Regions from separate parts of the Pseudomonas sp. NY8896 genome, predicted to be linked through region 1. Evidence: riboswitches for the same ligand, from Rfam matches in the RefSeq annotation. Region 1 holds a riboswitch; each other region holds the start of a gene.
What was found. Region 1 has a riboswitch for thiamine pyrophosphate ahead of thiC (phosphomethylpyrimidine synthase ThiC). Riboswitches for the same ligand answer to the same signal wherever they lie in the genome.
Positions count from the first base shown of each region.

Region 2: linked by a shared signal. The riboswitch ahead of Q9451_RS16835 (TenA family protein) and the one ahead of thiC (phosphomethylpyrimidine synthase ThiC) in region 1 are both predicted to bind thiamine pyrophosphate.
Region 3: linked by a shared signal. The riboswitch ahead of thiC (phosphomethylpyrimidine synthase ThiC) and the one ahead of thiC (phosphomethylpyrimidine synthase ThiC) in region 1 are both predicted to bind thiamine pyrophosphate.

Region 1 covers NZ_CP132350.1:1,109,054-1,115,553, forward strand. Annotated here, with positions in the region: gene Q9451_RS04905 (TolC family outer membrane protein) at 1-477, opposite strand, end outside; TPP riboswitch at 638-744, shown strand; gene thiC (phosphomethylpyrimidine synthase ThiC) at 900-2,780, shown strand; gene cytX (putative hydroxymethylpyrimidine transporter CytX) at 2,946-4,229, shown strand; gene Q9451_RS04920 (RsiV family protein) at 4,198-4,944, opposite strand; gene Q9451_RS04925 (NUDIX domain-containing protein) at 5,130-5,747, shown strand; gene Q9451_RS04930 (DUF1249 domain-containing protein) at 5,738-6,190, shown strand; gene cpdA (3',5'-cyclic-AMP phosphodiesterase) at 6,276-6,500, shown strand, end outside.
Region 2 covers NZ_CP132350.1:3,763,597-3,770,096, reverse strand. Annotated here, with positions in the region: gene Q9451_RS16845 (ABC transporter ATP-binding protein) at 1-1,103, shown strand, start outside; gene tenA (thiaminase II) at 1,222-1,881, opposite strand; gene Q9451_RS16835 (TenA family protein) at 1,884-2,531, opposite strand; TPP riboswitch at 2,611-2,725, opposite strand; gene Q9451_RS16830 (Ig-like domain-containing protein) at 2,977-6,372, shown strand; gene Q9451_RS16825 (SCO family protein) at 6,434-6,500, shown strand, end outside.
Region 3 covers NZ_CP132350.1:446,135-452,634, forward strand. Annotated here, with positions in the region: gene Q9451_RS01935 (multidrug efflux SMR transporter) at 1-312, opposite strand, end outside; gene Q9451_RS01940 (LysR family transcriptional regulator) at 400-1,290, shown strand; gene waaA (lipid IV(A) 3-deoxy-D-manno-octulosonic acid transferase) at 1,302-2,573, shown strand; gene Q9451_RS01950 (TolC family outer membrane protein) at 2,664-4,100, opposite strand; TPP riboswitch at 4,261-4,367, shown strand; gene thiC (phosphomethylpyrimidine synthase ThiC) at 4,523-6,403, shown strand.

The DNA.
Region 1 (6,500 bases):
GGCCTTGGTCGCGGCCAGGTTGTCCTGTGCGCGAAGTACGGCGAAGTAGTTCTGCGCGGTTTGCAGGATCAGGTTCTGCTCGGTCGCCGACAGCTCCAGCGCTGCCTGTTCGTTGACCGCTTCGGCCGCTTGCAGCTGGAACCAGCGGTCAGCGCGGAAGATCGGCTGAGCCAGGGTGGCGCTCCAGGTGTTGCCGCTGCGGTTGCTGGTGGTCGATGGTTCGTCCAGCTTGGTGCGCGTGTTCAGCATTTCTGCGCCGGCCGACAGGTTTGGCAGCAACCCGGCACGGGCTTGGGGCACCACCTCTTTGCGGGCGCCGTAATCGGCGCGTGCCGCCGCCAGGTCGGCGTTGTTGTCGACCGCTTCCTGATAGACGCTGACCAGGTCGGTCTTTACTGATTGGGGCACGTCCGCTGCCCAGACCACTCCGTTGGACGCACAAGACACGGCTATCGCCAGTGAGAGTTTGCGCAGCATAGAGGCAATCCTTGTACGAAATTTAATTACTGAACTGTTGAGTATCGCGCGACGGGCCAGTGTAGTGCCATGCGCACCCGGCAACAATCGCTTGGTGTGCCTTTCATCATCCGCGCATTTACCCGCTTGGCTTTGCCGACCACTCCAGTCTAGACTGCGCAGGTTCTTGTCGGGGTGCCTTGAAGCAAAGGCTGAGATCGCAGAGGTGCGGATCCCGTTGAACCTGATCAGGTTAGCGCCTGCGTAGGGAACAAGATTGCTCGCCTTCCCGGGGAGCCTCTTGTGCCAGGTCCGGGATTGTCACAGCTGCATGCAGCTTCAGGCACCCCCATACCCGGCACTGCACTCCAAAGAGGGTGCGTCCGCGCGTTTCAGGTTCACCCCGACATTCCACTGCTAGGAAGCCGTCTGGAGAGCCTGTGATGACCAAACAAGAAAAAGCGATCAACCTCAGCGAATCGGCACAAGTCGATCAGCAGTCCGTGCAACCGTTCCCGCGTTCGCGCAAGGTCTATGTCGAAGGCTCGCGCCCGGACATCCGTGTACCCATGCGTGAAATCAGCCTGGATGACACCCCTACCGATTTTGGTGGCGAGACCAATGCCCCGGTGCTGGTGTACGACACCTCCGGCCCATACACCGACCCCAACGTGATCATCGACGTGCGCAAAGGCCTGGCCGACGTGCGTTCAGCGTGGATCGACGCCCGTGGTGACACCGAGCGCCTGGACGGCCTGAGCTCCGACTTCGGCCAGCAGCGCCTGAACGACGCCGAGCTGGCCAAGCTGCGTTTCGCCCATGTGCGCAACCCGCGTCGTGCCAAGGCGGGTGCCAACGTCTCGCAGATGCACTATGCCCGCCGGGGCATCATCACCGCCGAGATGGAATACGTGGCCATCCGCGAAAACATGAAGCTGCAGGAGGCCCGCGCAGCTGGCCTGCTCAAAGAGCAGCATGCTGGCCACAGCTTCGGTGCCAACATCCCGAAAGAAATCACCCCCGAATTCGTCCGCCAGGAAATCGCCCGTGGCCGCGCGATCATTCCGGCCAACATCAACCACCCGGAAGTTGAGCCGATGATCATCGGCCGCAATTTCCTGGTGAAGATCAACGGCAACATCGGCAACAGCGCCTTGGGGTCCTCGATCGAGGAAGAAGTGGCCAAGCTGACCTGGGGCATCCGCTGGGGCTCGGACACGGTCATGGACCTGTCCACCGGCAAGCACATTCACGAAACCCGCGAGTGGATCATCCGCAACTCGCCGGTGCCGATCGGCACCGTGCCGATCTATCAGGCCCTGGAAAAGGTCAACGGCGTGGCCGAGGACCTGATCTGGGAGCTGTTCCGCGACACACTGATCGAGCAGGCCGAGCAGGGGGTGGACTACTTCACTATCCACGCCGGTGTGCTGCTGCGTTATGTGCCGCTGACCGCCAAGCGTGTCACCGGTATCGTCAGCCGTGGGGGCTCGATCATGGCCAAGTGGTGCCTGGCGCATCACAAGGAAAACTTCCTGTACACCCACTTCGACGAAATCTGCGAAATCATGAAGGCCTACGACGTCAGCTTCTCGCTGGGCGACGGCCTGCGCCCTGGCTCGATTGCCGACGCCAACGACGCCGCGCAGTTCGGTGAGCTGGAAACCCTCGGCGAACTGACCAAGATTGCCTGGAAGCACGACGTGCAATGCATGATCGAAGGCCCTGGCCACGTGCCGATGCAGTTGATCAAAGAGAACATGGACAAGCAGCTGGAGTGCTGCGACGAAGCGCCGTTCTACACCCTCGGCCCACTGACCACCGACATTGCTCCGGGCTACGACCACATCACTTCGGGTATTGGTGCGGCGATGATCGGCTGGTTCGGTTGCGCCATGCTGTGCTACGTCACGCCCAAGGAACATTTGGGCCTGCCGAACAAAGACGACGTCAAGACCGGCATCATCACCTACAAGATCGCCGCGCATGCCGCCGACCTTGCCAAGGGCCACCCAGGTGCGCAGATTCGCGACAACGCCCTGTCGAAGGCGCGTTTCGAGTTCCGTTGGGAAGACCAGTTCAACCTTGGCCTTGACCCGGACACGGCCCGTGCCTTCCACGACGAGACGCTGCCGAAGGAATCGGCCAAGGTCGCGCACTTCTGCTCGATGTGCGGGCCGAAGTTCTGCTCGATGAAGATCACCCAGGAAGTGCGTGAGTACGCCGCCAAGATCGAGGCCGTGGATGTGACGGTCGAAGAAGGCATGCGTGAGCAGGCCGAGCGGTTCCGCCAGGAAGGCAGCCAGCTGTACCACAAAGTGTAAGAACGCTGGGGCCGCTTAGCGGCCCTTTCGCGACACAAGGCCGCTCCCACAGGGACCGCACAAGGCTCAAGGCCTGCGCGGCCACTGTGGGAGCGGCCTTGCGTCGCGATTCGAGGACGAAGTCCTTGCCAAGAACACCAACAACATTGCCGGCGAGCGCCAACCATGACATCACCCAGCCAATTCTCCCCCGACCACCCGGTCCCCACCCACCAGCGTATCTTCGGTGCCCGCGACCTGTTTTCGCTGTGGTTCTCCCTAGGCATCGGCCTGATGGTGCTGCAAGTCGGTGCCATGCTGGCGCCAGGCCTGGGCCTTGCCGGCGCGGTGCTGGCCATCGCCCTGGGCACCGGTGTCGGTGTGCTGTTGCTGGGCGCCGCCGGGGTGATCGGCAGCGACACCGGCCTGTCCGCCATGGGCACGTTGAAACTCAGCCTGGGCAGCCATGGCGCGCGTTTGCCGGCGTTGCTCAACCTGCTGCAACTGGTGGGCTGGGGCGCGTTCGAAATCATCGTCATGCGCGATGCTGCCAGCCTGTTGGGCGCGCGAGCCTTCGGTGAGGAGAGTGCCTGGAACAGCCCGATGCTGTGGACCCTGTGTTTCGGTGCGCTAGCCACCTTGCTGGCCGTCAGCGGGCCACTGGCCTTCGTGCGCAAGGTGCTGCGCGCCTGGGGGATCTGGTTGCTGCTGGGCGCTTGCGTCTGGCTCACCTGGAACCTGTTCGCCAAGGCCGACCTGGCTGATCTGTGGAGCCGCGCGGGTGACGGTTCGATGTCCCTGGCGGTGGGCTTTGATATCGTCATCGCCATGCCGCTGTCCTGGTTGCCACTGATTGCCGACTACTCGCGTTTCGCCCGCAACGGCAAGCATGTGTTCGGTGGCACGGTCGTGGGCTATTTCATCGGCAACACCTGGCTGATGAGCCTGGGCGTGGCCTACACCCTGGCTTTCGCCGCCAGTGGCGAAGTCAATGCGCTGCTGCTGGCGCTGGCGGGGGCCGGCATGGGTATCCCGTTGCTGCTGATTCTGCTGGATGAGTCGGAAAAAGCCTTCGCCGACATCCACTCGGCGGCAGTTTCAACCGGTGTGCTGCTGCCGCTGAAGGTCGAGCACCTGGCACTTGCGATCGGCGTGCTGTGCACCTTGATCGCCCTGCTGGCCCCCTTGGCCCAGTATGAGAACTTCCTGTTGCTGATCGGTTCGGTATTCGCGCCGCTGTTCGGTGTGGTGCTGATGGACCATTACGTGATCCGTCGTCGTCGCCTGCCTGCGCAAATCGATGGCTTGCACTGGCAAGCGCTGGTGGCCTGGTTTGCGGGTGTGGCGGCCTATCACCTGATTGCCGCTAATGCACCGGAACTGGGCGCTACCCTGCCAGCATTGCTGCTGGCAGGTGTGCTGCATGGGCTGCTAAGCCTCAGCCGCGGCCGGGAAACAGCTCAGGCTTGAGCACGCCATTGAGGCGTGGGTAGGGGATCTTCAATTCCACGTGGCCCATGGAGTAGGGCGCGATGGCATAGACCTCGTACTTGACCACTACCGCGCCGTACGTCAGGGCGATGTGCGGCGACTTCTTGAACGGCCAGGTTTTGACGAACTCGGCGTCCTTGTCCATGCCCACGCTCATCAACCAGGCGCGGTGTGACTCCTCGACGGTTTTCCAGAAGGTGTCCTCCTGGCCCGGCACCAACATGTCCTGCAGGGTCAGTACCTTGTCCAGCTTGCGCGAGTAGTTGATGAAGCCACGCCCCGGCATGCCGTGGGCGCCACCGCTGTCCAGGTAGCTGGACAACTCGATGATCACCAGCCCGTCATGCTGCTCGCGTACCTTGGCCTGCAAGTAGCTGCTGTTACGTTTGTCGGCATTGGCCAGGTATTGCTGTTCGTAGGCCTGCAGGGTGCTTGGCGCGGTGCCATGCTGATTGTCTTCGGTCAATTGCAGCAGGCGTTTTTCAACGATGCCATCGAGCTTGGGCAGGGCCGGGAAGTGGACCATGTCGATATTCACCAGCGGGCAGTCACGCTCGCTGCAGCCGGGTTTGACATGCTCCCAGGCGTCGCGCTTGACCTCGAGCGGAGCCCGGTAGTTGGGCGTGAACAGGCTCTGGCAGGCGCCTAGAGCGAGTGCCAGCACGGCCACGGAAGTCAGTTTGACAAGTGTCATGATGATCCTTGCAGAACAGGGAAAAGTCGGCCTTTGACCGTCTGCGCGGCCTTCAGTTCGCCACTAAGCTAACAGAGTGAAGACCTGCTGTCCCGAGTGCGCCAGCGGTTGCCAGAAAGGGATGAAACCGGCAGGCGTGCAGAGTAGGATGGCGCGAAGCAGTATTCGAGGTAATGAGGATTTCCATGTCAGACGCGTTGAACTCAGTGCCCAAGGGCTTCGAAATCATCGAGCGGGCCAATTGCTTCCAGGGCTTTTACAAGCTCGACAAGCTACGCCTGCGCCATGAGTTGTTTGCCGGGGGCATGGGCCGCGAGATCAGCCGTGAACTGTTCGTGCGCCATGATGCCGTGTGCGTGCTGCCGTACGACCCGTTGCGCGATGAAGTGGTGCTGATCGAACAGTTCCGTGTGGGTGCACTGGACAAGGTCGATAACCCCTGGCTGATCGAAATGGTTGCCGGGCTGATCGACAAGGACGAGCAACCCGAGGAAGTCGCTCACCGCGAAGCTGAGGAAGAAGCTGGCCTGACATTCAGCGCCCTGTGGCCTATGACGCGTTACTTCCCGTCGCCTGGCGGTAGTGACGAATATGTTCACCTGTTCCTTGGCCGTTGCAGCAGCCAGGGCGCGGGCGGCCTGCATGGCCTGGAAGAAGAGGGTGAAGACATCCGTGTGCGTGTGTGGTCGTTCGAGGATGCCTTGCAGGCGGTGCGCGACGGGCGCATCTGCAACGCAGCGACCATCATTGGCCTGCAATGGCTGGCGCTGAACCGTGACGAAGTACGAGGTATGTGGAAGTGAACCTGCTGCGTGAGCGCTATCGAGTCGACCTGGTCGGGCTGCAGGCAGCCTGCGAGGCCAACTACGCCCGGCTGATGCGTCTGTTGCCTGACATGCGCACCACTCAAAGCTCGCGCCGTATCGGTATGACCCAGGGCGACCAGATGCTTGGCGTGCTGGTACTCGACGTGGTCCTGGCCTGCCCGTATACCACCACCCTGCATGTGCGCCAGGAACACAGCCTGCCGTGGTTGCCCGTGCCGCACCTGGAGGTGCAGGTGTACCACGATGCACGCATGGCCGAAGTGGTCAGCGCCGAACACACCCGGCGCCTGCGCAGTATTTACCCCTACCCGAACGCGGCCATGCATCAGCCGGACGAAAAGGCCCAGCTCAACCTGTTCCTCGGTGAATGGCTCAGCCACTGCCTGGCCTGTGGCCATGAACTGGCAAGTGTTCGCTGAATTGTGACGTGGGTCGGTTGCGGGTGTTTGCTCGTGACCTTCGCGCAGCCATAATTCGTGCTGAAATCGTTCGAGGAGATGGCCGTTGTCGCCGCCAGACCAATCCCGCCCCGTGCATGTGGTGCAACTGACTGATGCCCACCTGTTCGCCGACCCGGCCGGCAGCATGCTGGGCCTGAAAACCCGTGACAGCCTGCGCCATGTGGTGGCCCAGGTGCGGCGCGAGCAGCCGCTTGTCGATTTGTTGCTGTGTACGGGCGACCTGTCCCAGGACGCCAGCGTTGCATCCTATGAAGCGTTTCGTGAACTG
Region 2 (6,500 bases), 2.7 Mb from region 1:
TGTTGATCGCCGACGAACCCACCAGCGCCCTGGATGTCAGCGTGCAGCGGCAAATTCTAGACCGCCTGCAGCAACTGGTGCGCGCACGCGGCAGCAGCTTGTTGCTCATCACCCATGACCTGGCGGTGGCGCTGGACCGTGCCGATCGCATTCTGGTGATGCGCAACGGCCAACTGCTGGAGAGCGGCACGCCCGCGCAGTTATGGCATGCACCCAAGCATCCCTACACGCGGCAGCTGCTGGCGGCCTCACCGTTGGCACGCCTGCAGCAACGGCGTACTGGCCCAGCCAGCGCAGTTGGCGAACCCCTGTTGCAGGTCAGTGGCCTGATGCGGCGTTTCAACCGGCATGCCGCGCCGGTGGTCGACGGTGTCAGCTTCACCCTGCCCCGTGGCAGTACCACCAGCCTGGTGGGCGAGTCAGGTTCGGGTAAGTCCACCACTGCCCGCATCATCCTGGCCTTGGAGCAAGCCAGTGCAGGCAGCGTGTTGTTCGACGGCCAGCCAATACTGGGCGCCAGCCGGCGCCAATTGCATGCCTACCGGCGGCGAGTGCAACTGGTCTACCAGAACCCCTGGGCTGCGTTGGACCCTAGGCACAACCTGCTGCAGATCGTCAGTGAGCCGATGCGCGCCTTTGCCATTGGCGCGCGACGAGACGATCGGCAGCGGGTGCTGGGTTTGCTGGAGCGGGTCGGGTTACCCGCCGAGTTGCTGCTGCGTCGGCCTGGAGCGTTGTCTGGTGGGCAGCGCCAGCGTGTGGCTATCGCTCGTGCCTTGGCGGCTGAACCGGAGCTGCTGGTGCTCGATGAGCCGCTGTCGGCCCTGGATGCGCCCGTGCAGGCACAGGTGTTGGCGTTGTTGCAGCGTTTGCAGGCTGAGCTGGGGCTGACCTACCTGTTCATTTCTCACGACCTGGCGACGGTGCGCGGCATCAGCGATCAGGTGCTGGTGATGCGCCAGGGGCGGCTGGTGGACCAAGGGCCGACCGAGCAGGTGTTCGAGCGGCCCGCGAGTGACTACACGCGGAGCTTGCTGGAGGATATGCCAGGATTGGGCCGGGTATTGCAGGGGGAGCGGCCCTTGGTGCGTGAGGTGGGGTGAGCCTGCAGCGATTGGGTTGGATCACCGATGCTGGGGCTGCTTCGCAGCCCATCGCGACGCAAGGCCGCTCCTACAAGGGCCTTGTGCCGCGATGGGGGCGCAAAGCGGCCGTAACGGCCTACGCAGCCCCGTCCAACCCCATCTGCCAGAAATCCGCTTCCAGGCTGGACGCCTGGCCGAAAATCCCCACCAGCTCAGCAAACCGCTGCTCTGTCATGCTTCGCGCAGCCAGTTCATCCAGATGCTTGCGCGCGGCCGCCGCCACGCCTTGGTAGCCCTCCCCGGCATATTCGCCAATCCACTCGCGGTACGGGTGGTTGCTCAAATCGCCGATGCGTTCGGCCAAGGTTCGGCCGATCTCGGCATAGCCGATCACGCAAGGTGCCAGTGCCACATGCAGCTCCAGCAGGTCGCCGGCGGCGCCGCAGTCCAGCACGTAACGGGTATACGCCACCGTCGCCTGGTGCTCTGGTGCGGCCTCGATATCAGCCTGAGTCAACCCCCAGCGCGCGCACAGGCGCAAATGCAACTCGGTTTCGTCCAGGATCGCCGCCAGCCCGGCCTGCGCGGCACGGATGTCGGCCGGGCGGCGGCTTTTGTAGGCGGCCAGCGCCCAAGCGCGGGCGAACTGGATCAGAAACAGGTAATCCTGCACCAGGTAGGTTCGGAACGCTTGCTCGCTCAGCGTGCCCTCGCCCATCTGCCGCACGAAGTCATGGTCCACGTAGCGGTTCCACTGCGGCGCGGCAGCGGTCTTGAGGCGCTCGAAGATATCCATGCTCACTGGCCCTCCGGGTAGACGGCATCGAAGAAGGCCAGCTCCAACGCCACGGTGCGCTGGTAGAAGTCACTTGCCAGCGCGGCCTGTTGCGGGCCGACGCGGTCCAGCTCGGCCTGCAGGAAGGCGACGAAGTCCTGGAATGCCGGGTTGTCGTGCAGGGTGATCCACTCGGCATGGACGAAGTTTTCCGGCATCGGTTTCGGTGCCTTCAGCGCCCAATCCAGGTACAGGCCTTCGGCAACGTTGAGCACCGCCAGGGCCGCTGCGTAGGACCGGGTGGCTGCCGCTTCGCGCATGATCGCCTTGAAACCTGCGGTAGGCGCGGTATCGGCTGGTTCATTGCGTTGCGCCGGGCTGACATCCAGGGCCTCGAAGGCGCGCAGGAAGTACGTGTTCTCGTCGCTTGAGATCATCCCGGCGAAGCGGCCGAAACGCAGGCGGGCCTCGAACGTGTCGGCGGTGGCGATGGCCGCGCCCAGCAGGGTCAGGAAGCTGTCAAGAAAGCGGTGGTCCTGTACCAGGTAGTTGACCATGATCGGGTCCGGCAGGCTGCCGTCGCACAATTGGGTCACGAAACGGTGGCCAACGGCTGCCGACCAGGTCGGCTCGTTCTGGCGGTGCAGGGACTGGCTGAAACGTTCGGTCATGTTGCTGTCCTTGATGAGGGTGACAGCGAGACCTTGGCAGTTGGCATGGACTGGGCCTCGCAGTGAGGCCGGCAAAAAGGCAGGTTACAAGCCCCATCCCTTCGCCGGCATGATCCGGATCAGGTTCGAAGGGTCACCGCGCTGCAGTGTTCAGCGGTTTCTCAGCCCATTGCCGGGCTCCCCTTGGTGGCGAACAGGTATACCCCAGTGCGTCGGGGCTGTCACGCCCCGATCCACCCAGTGAGTGGGCATTGGGTCACCCGCTTTTGGGGACTTAGGCCCATTCTTGACGCGCCATTATTTAGCGCACCCTAGGCGCCGCAAGGTTTTGTATGACAAAGCATTACTGAAATACCTGTTGGCACAGCCGTTGCTCAGGCCCAAAGACCAGGCAAAACGCCATTGATGGCCCTCAGCCATACAGCCGTGAGCGAGGCATAAGGCAATGAAAACACCTGCCGTGATTCACCCGAACCGGTATGTATTCCAGCTCTCTTCCGTCACCGCGCTGATGCTCAGCCTTGGGCTGATCACGGCCATGGCGAGCCCGCTGGACGACAACAGCCCGCCACCGCCGACGGACCCCTCGGCCTACACCGACCAGCCGGACGACCCGACCCCGGCCTTGCTCAACCTGAGCACCTTGCCAGAAGCCAACGAAGGCTCGCTGGAGCTGACCGATGGCGTGTACGGCAACCGCGATACGGTGCGTACCGACAACGTGCTGCCACCCGCCTTGCAAACCTCGGACAGGTACCCCACCAACGGCAAGCCCAGCCCGTTGTTCGGTGCGCAACCCTTCACCCAGCAACTGCTGCTTTTCGAAGAGTTCGGCCCGGAAAAACTCGACCCGACACTGCCGCCGCCAGACCTGACCTTCCCGGTGCCCACCTTGGGCGCGGCCCCGGCTCAAGACCCCAACGTAGTGGCCCGCAGCGGCCCCAGTGGCACAGCACTGGAAGCTTTCCTCAAGCAACCGGGCCTGTACCCGTTCCCGACCCAGTTCTCCAACGTGCTTGATCGAAACCCGTGGAAAGCACAGATCGAGATGTTCCTCAACCGCCACCCGGTCGGTTCGCCCGCCGAAGGCCGTCCACCAGGAAAAGGCTGGTCGCACCAGCGCTGGAACGAGTTTTATCCGCAGGCGGCATTCAAGACCGCGCAGGCTGGCGCGCGCATCAACCTTGGCCTGCGCGATCGCAGGCAAATGCACAACTACACAGTCGGGGAATTCGCCCCAGGTGGCCTGTACTACCAGACCTCCGATATCCCGACCACGCTGGGCACCACCAAGGGCATCGATACCCGCTTCCACCCGAACTTCCCGCTGCAGAACCACAAGTCGCTGTGGACCTTCGACGGCACCTTCCCGCCCAAGCTGCTGATGGTGCGCTACGGCCAGCCGATCCTGATGCGCCACTACAATGCCCTGCCGATCGACCCGTCGGCCAACGGCGGTTTTGGCCTGCACACCATCTCGACCCACGAGCACAACGGCCATTCCCCGGCCGAAAGCGATGGTTTCGCCAACGCCTACTTCTTCCCCGGCCAGTACTACGACTACCGTTGGCCGGTGCAACTGGCCGGCTACGACACCATCAACACCCGTGCCCAGGACCCGCGTGCGGCCTTCCCCTGCTCGCCGGGCGAAACCCTGTTCGTCAACGACGGCACACCGGGCCTGAAAACCTGCCAGAACGGCAGCATCAAGATTCGCGGCGACTGGCGTGAAACCATGAGCACCCACTGGTTCCACGACCACATGATGGATTTCACGGCGCAGAACGTCTACAAAGGCAACGCCGTGATGATGAACTACTACAGCGCCCTGGACCGTGGCAACGAAGCCCTGCAGGACGGCGTCAACCTGCGCTTCCCCAGCGGTTCGGGCATGCCGTGGGGTAACCGTGACTACGACGTCAACCTGGTGATAGCCGACAAGGCCTGGGATGCCAACGGCCAACTGTGGTTCAACCCGTTCAACACCGACGGCTTCCTGGGTGATCAGATCCTGGTCAACTGGCAGTACCAGCCCAAACTCAAGGTGCGTGCACGCAGCTACCGCTTCCGTATCCTCAACGGCTCGGTGTCGCGCTACTTCAAGTTTGCCGTGGTGCGGGAAATTGCCGGCACCAGTGGCGAGTTCAAAGGCCCTTCCGGCTCCAACGTATCGTATGCCCGAGTGCCGTTCCACATGATCGCCAACGACGGCAACATCATGGAGCACGCCGTGCCGTTCGACGGCACCCTGGACCTCAACGGTGACGGCAACCTGCAGGACAACAACGGCATTCTGCCGCTGCAAGGCATCGCCGAGCGCTACGACATCATCATCAACTTCGCCAAGAACGGCATCAAGGCGGGCGACAAGCTGTACTTCGTCAACCTGGAAGAGCACCGCACGGGCAAGGGCCCGGAAGGCACCATTTCGCTGGCCGACGTACTGTCGGAAAAATACAAGGCGGTGATCAAGCAGACCAGCAAAGGCCCACAGTGGGATAAAGGCGACCCAGCGGTCGGCAAGTTCCTGCAACTGTTGGTGCAGCCATACACCGGCCAGGACCTGAGCATGGACCCGGTGGCCTACGAGCCAGCCAAGCCAGGCAAAGCTGCAGGCCTGAAAATGCTGCCGCTGCCCATTGATCGCAACTCGGCTACCGACCTGGCCAAGATCAAGGATGCCCGCCACCGTGAGTTCATCTTTGGCCGCTCCGATGGCACCGACACCACCCCCTGGACCATCAAGACCGACGGTGGCTTTGGCTACAGCATGGACCCACGGCGTATCAGTGCGGCACCGCAACTGGCCAACCAGTCCACCGACGGCGGCTTCAGTGGCGACGGCACCCTGGAAGTGTGGAAGATCAAGAACGGCGGTAATGGCTGGAGCCACCCGGTACACGTGCACTTCGAGGAAGGCGTGATTCTTAGCCGTGACGGCAAGGCCCCGCCAGAATGGGAAAAATGGGCACGCAAGGACGTATACCGTATCGGGCCGGATGCCGATTCTTCGGAAGAGGTGGAAATGGCCATCCGCTTCCGCGAATTCGCCGGTACCTACATGGAGCACTGCCACAACACCCAGCATGAAGACTCGTCGATGCTATTGCGCTGGGACATTGAACACCCAGGGCAGTTCCAGGTGATGCCGACACCGCTGCCAGGGTGGGATGGCGTGCAATACATGGCGTCGGTTGGCCTGCCGACCTTCCGCACCAAAGGCCATGACGACAACGACGACCCGGCCAACAAACCACCTGTGGCGGCTAACGACAGTGCTGCAACGACCGCTGGCAAACCGATCACCCTGAACGTGCTGGCCAATGACACCGACCCGGACGGCAACGTACCGCTGACCGTGACCGGCCTCAGCCAACCGGACTCTGGCCAGGGCACCGTCAGCACGGATGGCACCACGGTGACCTATACCCCACCGGCCACGGTCGAGACGCCGTTCACTGCCAGCTTCAATTACACCGCGCGTGATGCCAAGGGTGCCGAGTCGGTAACCCCGGCCACCGTCAGCATTGCCGTGAGCCCGGCAGCCGCGGTCGACCAGGTCCAGGTCACCAGTGCCACGGTGCAGGTGCGCAGTGGCAACCGCTACACCTGGGACGTGGCGGGCACGACTTCGGTGGCGACCGGCAACAGCATCAGTGTGACTGCAGCGTCTACCAGCGGCCCGCTGAATCTGGGCAATGCCACGCTGACGGTCGCCACCTCCGGTGCTCGCTGGAAGCTGTCGGTGACCACCACCGGCACGGGCCCGGCAACGCCGGCAACGGTGACCGTGAAATCGGCCCTGGGGCAAAGTGTGACGGTGCCGATCAGCATCAAGTAACCGACGCGTGAAACGGGGCCGCTGTGCGGCCCCACTTCAACCAAGCAACGAGGATCGCATCATGCACGGCTCATGGCGTTTCCTGCTGGTACTCGCGCTGTTCGCCGCCAGCATTCCATTTTGGCCAC
Region 3 (6,500 bases), 660 kb from region 1:
AAACAGCTGTATCACCACCACGCCCCCCACAATCATGGCCATGCCCAGCATCGCCGGCACATCGAGCTTCTGCCCGTAGATCACCAATGCCGCCACACTGATCAGCACAATCCCCAGCCCCGACCAGATGGCATAGGCAATCCCTACAGGAATGCTGCGCACCACCAAGGTCAGCATCCAGAAGGCAACGCCATACCCCACCACCATCAGCAGCAGTGGCAACGGCGTGCTCAGGCCCTTCACCGCTTTCATCGAAGCGGTGGCGATGACTTCTGCGCAGATGGCAATGGCGAGGTAGGTGTAGGCATTCATGGCGGGATCCTCCGGTAACTGGTTGGGCATTCTAGACCTTGGCCAGATGCGGTAAAGTCATTACCTATCTGATATGGGGATAGGATGATGGCTGAGCAATGGAGTCTGGAGCAGTTGCGTATTTTTTTGCGCGTCGCCGAATTGCGCTCGTTTTCTGCCGTGGCCCGCGAACAACGCAAGGCCCAATCGGCCATCAGCAATGCCATCGCCCTGCTGGAAGCAGACTTGGGTGTCACGTTGTTCGAGCGCAGCAGCGGCCGGCAACCAAAACTGACCGAAAGTGGCAGCGCGTTGCTGGAAGACGCCCGCGAACTGCTACGCCAGTGCGAACACCTGGATGGTCGCGCCCTGGCCCTGATGCGTGGGCAGGAGGCCTTGCTGCGGGTTGCTCAGGATGAGGCCATGCCTTATCAACCGGTGATCGACAGCCTCGACGAACTGGCCAGCCGCTTCCCGTACCTGGAGGTACAACTGGCCAGCGGCGCCCAGGGCGATGTAGCGCGCAAGCTGGTTGAGCGCCGAGCCGATCTTGGGCTGTTCTTCCACCATGAAAGCATCCCGTCTTCGCTGGAGCGTCGCGTCCTGGGCAGCGTCGAAATGGTCACGGTGTGCGCAGTCGGCCACCCGCTCGCGGGGCAAGGCCGGGCAACCCGCCAGCAACTGGCGCGCCACCGGCAATTACTCATCACCCCACAGCAAAGTGGTTACCCTGGCGGCGAGGCAATCAGCCCGCAGGTATGGCGTGCCGACAGCTTCTACGCCATGGCTGAACTGCTGATGCGCGGCCTGGGCTGGGCCTGGCTGCCGCGGCACGTGGTGCAGTACCCGACCTACCAGGCGCACATGGTCGAACTGGACAGTGAGTGGCGCCCGCCGGCGCTGGTGGCGGAGCTGGCCTGGCGCCGCGATGAGCCACTGGGGCCCGCTGCGCAGTGGCTGGCCGAGCGCTTTGCAGTACACCTGCGTGCGATCGGGTAAACTTCGCCGCCATGAACAGAACACTCTATACCTTGCTGTTTCACCTGGGCCTGCCGCTGGTTGCGCTGCGCCTGTACCTGCGCGCACGCAAGGCGCCGGCCTATGGCCAGCGTATCGGTGAGCGCTTTGCCTTCAAGCTGCCGACCATGCGCCAGGGCGGCATCTGGGTGCATGCGGTGTCGGTGGGTGAGAGCATTGCTGCCGCGCCCATGGTGCGTGCCCTGCTCAAGGCCTACCCCGAACTGCCCATCACCCTTACCTGCATGACTCCCACCGGTTCCGAGCGTATTCGCGCCATGTTCGCCGACGAACCGCGCGTGCAGCACTGCTACCTGCCCTACGACCTGCCATGGGCGGCGGGGCGTTTTCTCGATCATGTGCGGCCGAAGCTGGGCATCATCATGGAAACCGAGCTGTGGCCCAACCACATCCACCAGTGCGCCAAACGCGGGATTCCGGTAGCGCTGGCCAATGCGCGGTTATCCGAGCGCTCGGCCCGTGGTTATGGGCGCTTTGCCAAGCTGACCCGGCCGATGCTGGCCGAAATGAGCCTGATTGCCGTGCAGACCGAAACCGAGGCGCAGCGTTTCCGTGACCTGGGTGCGCGCACTGAGTGCGTGCAGGTCACCGGTTCGATCAAGTTCGACCTGAAGATTGATGAGCAACTGCTACCACGTGCAAAGGCACTGCGTGAGCAGTGGGGTGCCGAGCAGCGCCCAGTGTGGATTGCTGCCAGCACCCATGAAGGCGAGGATGCGCTGATTTTGCAGGCGCACCGGCAGTTGTTGCAGGTGCATGGCGATGCCTTGCTGATCCTGGTGCCGCGCCATCCCGAGCGATTCAATGCGGTACACGCGTTGTGCAGCGAGCAATTCGCCACCGTGCGCCGTTCTGCTGGCACGCTGGTCGATGGGCAAACCCGGGTATTGCTGGGCGACACCATGGGCGAACTGCTGTTCCTGTATGCCTTGGCCGACATTGCCTTCGTCGGTGGCAGCCTGGTAGCGACCGGCGGGCACAACCCGTTGGAGCCTGCGGCGCTTGCCTTGCCGGTGCTCATGGGGCCGCATGTGTTCAACTTCCTCGAAATCAGCGCGATGCTGCGCGAGGCGGGGGCGTTGCAGCAGGTGGATGATACCGATGGACTGGCCGGTGCTGTGCGGCGTCTGGTCGAGCTGCCGCAGGATGCCCAACGCATGGGTGAGGCGGGCAGGGCGGTGATGCAGGCCAATCAGGGGGCGCTGCAGCGCTTGCTCGATGGGCTGAGTGCGCTTATCCGCTGATTATTGCATCGCCTTCTTCGCGGGCTTGCCCGCTCCCACAGGATTTGAATTGTGGGAGCGGGCGAGCCCGCGAAAAAGCCAACATCTATCTCAAGGGCGGCGCTCGAAGTTCTTCGCCGCGGCAGCCGCCAGGTCCGGTGGCAGGAAGTCCTTGTCCGGGTTGTAGTCCGCTTTCAGGTAACGCTTGAGGTCCTGCAGGTCTTGCGGGCTCAGGGTGCCGGCTGCCTGCTTCAGGCTCAGGTTGTCGAGAATGTAGTCATAGCGGCTGTTGTTGTAGTCGCGCACCGAGGTGTACAGCTGGCGCTGGGCATCGAGCACGTCGACGATGTTGCGTGTACCGACCTGGTAACCGATTTCGGTGGCTTCCAGCGCACTCTGGTTGGAGATGATCGACTGCTTGCGCGCCTGTACCTGCTCTACATCGGTGTTCACCGCGCGGTGCAGGTTGCGGGTGTTTTCCACCACCTGGCGGCGCAGGCTTTCGCGTTGCTGCTCGCTCTGGCTCAGGCGCTGGTAGGCCTCGCGCACCTGCGAGCTGGTCAGGCCGCCGCTGTAGATCGGGATGTTCAGTTGCAGGCCGATGCTGGTCTGCTCGACATCGCCGCCGTAGCGCGTGACGGGGGCTGGTGCGGGGTTGGTGAAACCGAAGTTGTCGTTGTCACCTTTCTGGTACTTGGCCACTGCGTCAAGGGTCGGCGCATGGCCGGCCTTGCGCTGGCGCAGGGTTTCTTCGGCGGCGGAAACCGCGTAGTTGGTCGCCAACAGGTTGAGGTTCTGGCGACCAGCGGTTTCTACCCAGGCCTTGGCGTCGTTAGGTGTAGGCACCTGCACCGGCAGGGTGTGCACCACCCCCTGGATCGAGGTGTATTCGCGGTTGGTCAGGGTCACCAGGGCCTCGAAGGCGTCTTGCACCTGGCGTTCGGCGATGATCCGGTTGGCCCGGGCGGTGTCGTAGCTGGCTTGGGACTGCAGCACGTCGGTCTTGTCGGAAAGGCCGACGTCGAAGCGTTCGTTGGACTGGTCCAGCTGGCGTTTGAAGGCCGCTTCCTCGGCCTTGGTCGCGGCCAGGTTGTCCTGTGCGCGAAGTACGGCGAAGTAGTTCTGCGCGGTTTGCAGGATCAGGTTCTGCTCGGTCGCCGACAGCTCCAGCGCTGCCTGTTCGTTGACCGCTTCGGCCGCTTGCAGCTGGAACCAGCGGTCAGCGCGGAAGATCGGCTGAGCCAGGGTGGCGCTCCAGGTGTTGCCGCTGCGGTTGCTGGTGGTCGATGGTTCGTCCAGCTTGGTGCGCGTGTTCAGCATTTCTGCGCCGGCCGACAGGTTTGGCAGCAACCCGGCACGGGCTTGGGGCACCACCTCTTTGCGGGCGCCGTAATCGGCGCGTGCCGCCGCCAGGTCGGCGTTGTTGTCGACCGCTTCCTGATAGACGCTGACCAGGTCGGTCTTTACTGATTGGGGCACGTCCGCTGCCCAGACCACTCCGTTGGACGCACAAGACACGGCTATCGCCAGTGAGAGTTTGCGCAGCATAGAGGCAATCCTTGTACGAAATTTAATTACTGAACTGTTGAGTATCGCGCGACGGGCCAGTGTAGTGCCATGCGCACCCGGCAACAATCGCTTGGTGTGCCTTTCATCATCCGCGCATTTACCCGCTTGGCTTTGCCGACCACTCCAGTCTAGACTGCGCAGGTTCTTGTCGGGGTGCCTTGAAGCAAAGGCTGAGATCGCAGAGGTGCGGATCCCGTTGAACCTGATCAGGTTAGCGCCTGCGTAGGGAACAAGATTGCTCGCCTTCCCGGGGAGCCTCTTGTGCCAGGTCCGGGATTGTCACAGCTGCATGCAGCTTCAGGCACCCCCATACCCGGCACTGCACTCCAAAGAGGGTGCGTCCGCGCGTTTCAGGTTCACCCCGACATTCCACTGCTAGGAAGCCGTCTGGAGAGCCTGTGATGACCAAACAAGAAAAAGCGATCAACCTCAGCGAATCGGCACAAGTCGATCAGCAGTCCGTGCAACCGTTCCCGCGTTCGCGCAAGGTCTATGTCGAAGGCTCGCGCCCGGACATCCGTGTACCCATGCGTGAAATCAGCCTGGATGACACCCCTACCGATTTTGGTGGCGAGACCAATGCCCCGGTGCTGGTGTACGACACCTCCGGCCCATACACCGACCCCAACGTGATCATCGACGTGCGCAAAGGCCTGGCCGACGTGCGTTCAGCGTGGATCGACGCCCGTGGTGACACCGAGCGCCTGGACGGCCTGAGCTCCGACTTCGGCCAGCAGCGCCTGAACGACGCCGAGCTGGCCAAGCTGCGTTTCGCCCATGTGCGCAACCCGCGTCGTGCCAAGGCGGGTGCCAACGTCTCGCAGATGCACTATGCCCGCCGGGGCATCATCACCGCCGAGATGGAATACGTGGCCATCCGCGAAAACATGAAGCTGCAGGAGGCCCGCGCAGCTGGCCTGCTCAAAGAGCAGCATGCTGGCCACAGCTTCGGTGCCAACATCCCGAAAGAAATCACCCCCGAATTCGTCCGCCAGGAAATCGCCCGTGGCCGCGCGATCATTCCGGCCAACATCAACCACCCGGAAGTTGAGCCGATGATCATCGGCCGCAATTTCCTGGTGAAGATCAACGGCAACATCGGCAACAGCGCCTTGGGGTCCTCGATCGAGGAAGAAGTGGCCAAGCTGACCTGGGGCATCCGCTGGGGCTCGGACACGGTCATGGACCTGTCCACCGGCAAGCACATTCACGAAACCCGCGAGTGGATCATCCGCAACTCGCCGGTGCCGATCGGCACCGTGCCGATCTATCAGGCCCTGGAAAAGGTCAACGGCGTGGCCGAGGACCTGATCTGGGAGCTGTTCCGCGACACACTGATCGAGCAGGCCGAGCAGGGGGTGGACTACTTCACTATCCACGCCGGTGTGCTGCTGCGTTATGTGCCGCTGACCGCCAAGCGTGTCACCGGTATCGTCAGCCGTGGGGGCTCGATCATGGCCAAGTGGTGCCTGGCGCATCACAAGGAAAACTTCCTGTACACCCACTTCGACGAAATCTGCGAAATCATGAAGGCCTACGACGTCAGCTTCTCGCTGGGCGACGGCCTGCGCCCTGGCTCGATTGCCGACGCCAACGACGCCGCGCAGTTCGGTGAGCTGGAAACCCTCGGCGAACTGACCAAGATTGCCTGGAAGCACGACGTGCAATGCATGATCGAAGGCCCTGGCCACGTGCCGATGCAGTTGATCAAAGAGAACATGGACAAGCAGCTGGAGTGCTGCGACGAAGCGCCGTTCTACACCCTCGGCCCACTGACCACCGACATTGCTCCGGGCTACGACCACATCACTTCGGGTATTGGTGCGGCGATGATCGGCTGGTTCGGTTGCGCCATGCTGTGCTACGTCACGCCCAAGGAACATTTGGGCCTGCCGAACAAAGACGACGTCAAGACCGGCATCATCACCTACAAGATCGCCGCGCATGCCGCCGACCTTGCCAAGGGCCACCCAGGTGCGCAGATTCGCGACAACGCCCTGTCGAAGGCGCGTTTCGAGTTCCGTTGGGAAGACCAGTTCAACCTTGGCCTTGACCCGGACACGGCCCGTGCCTTCCACGACGAGACGCTGCCGAAGGAATCGGCCAAGGTCGCGCACTTCTGCTCGATGTGCGGGCCGAAGTTCTGCTCGATGAAGATCACCCAGGAAGTGCGTGAGTACGCCGCCAAGATCGAGGCCGTGGATGTGACGGTCGAAGAAGGCATGCGTGAGCAGGCCGAGCGGTTCCGCCAGGAAGGCAGCCAGCTGTACCACAAAGTGTAAGAACGCTGGGGCCGCTTAGCGGCCCTTTCGCGACACAAGGCCGCTCCCACAGGGACCGCACAAGGCTCAAGGCCTGCGCGGCCACTGTGGGAGCGGC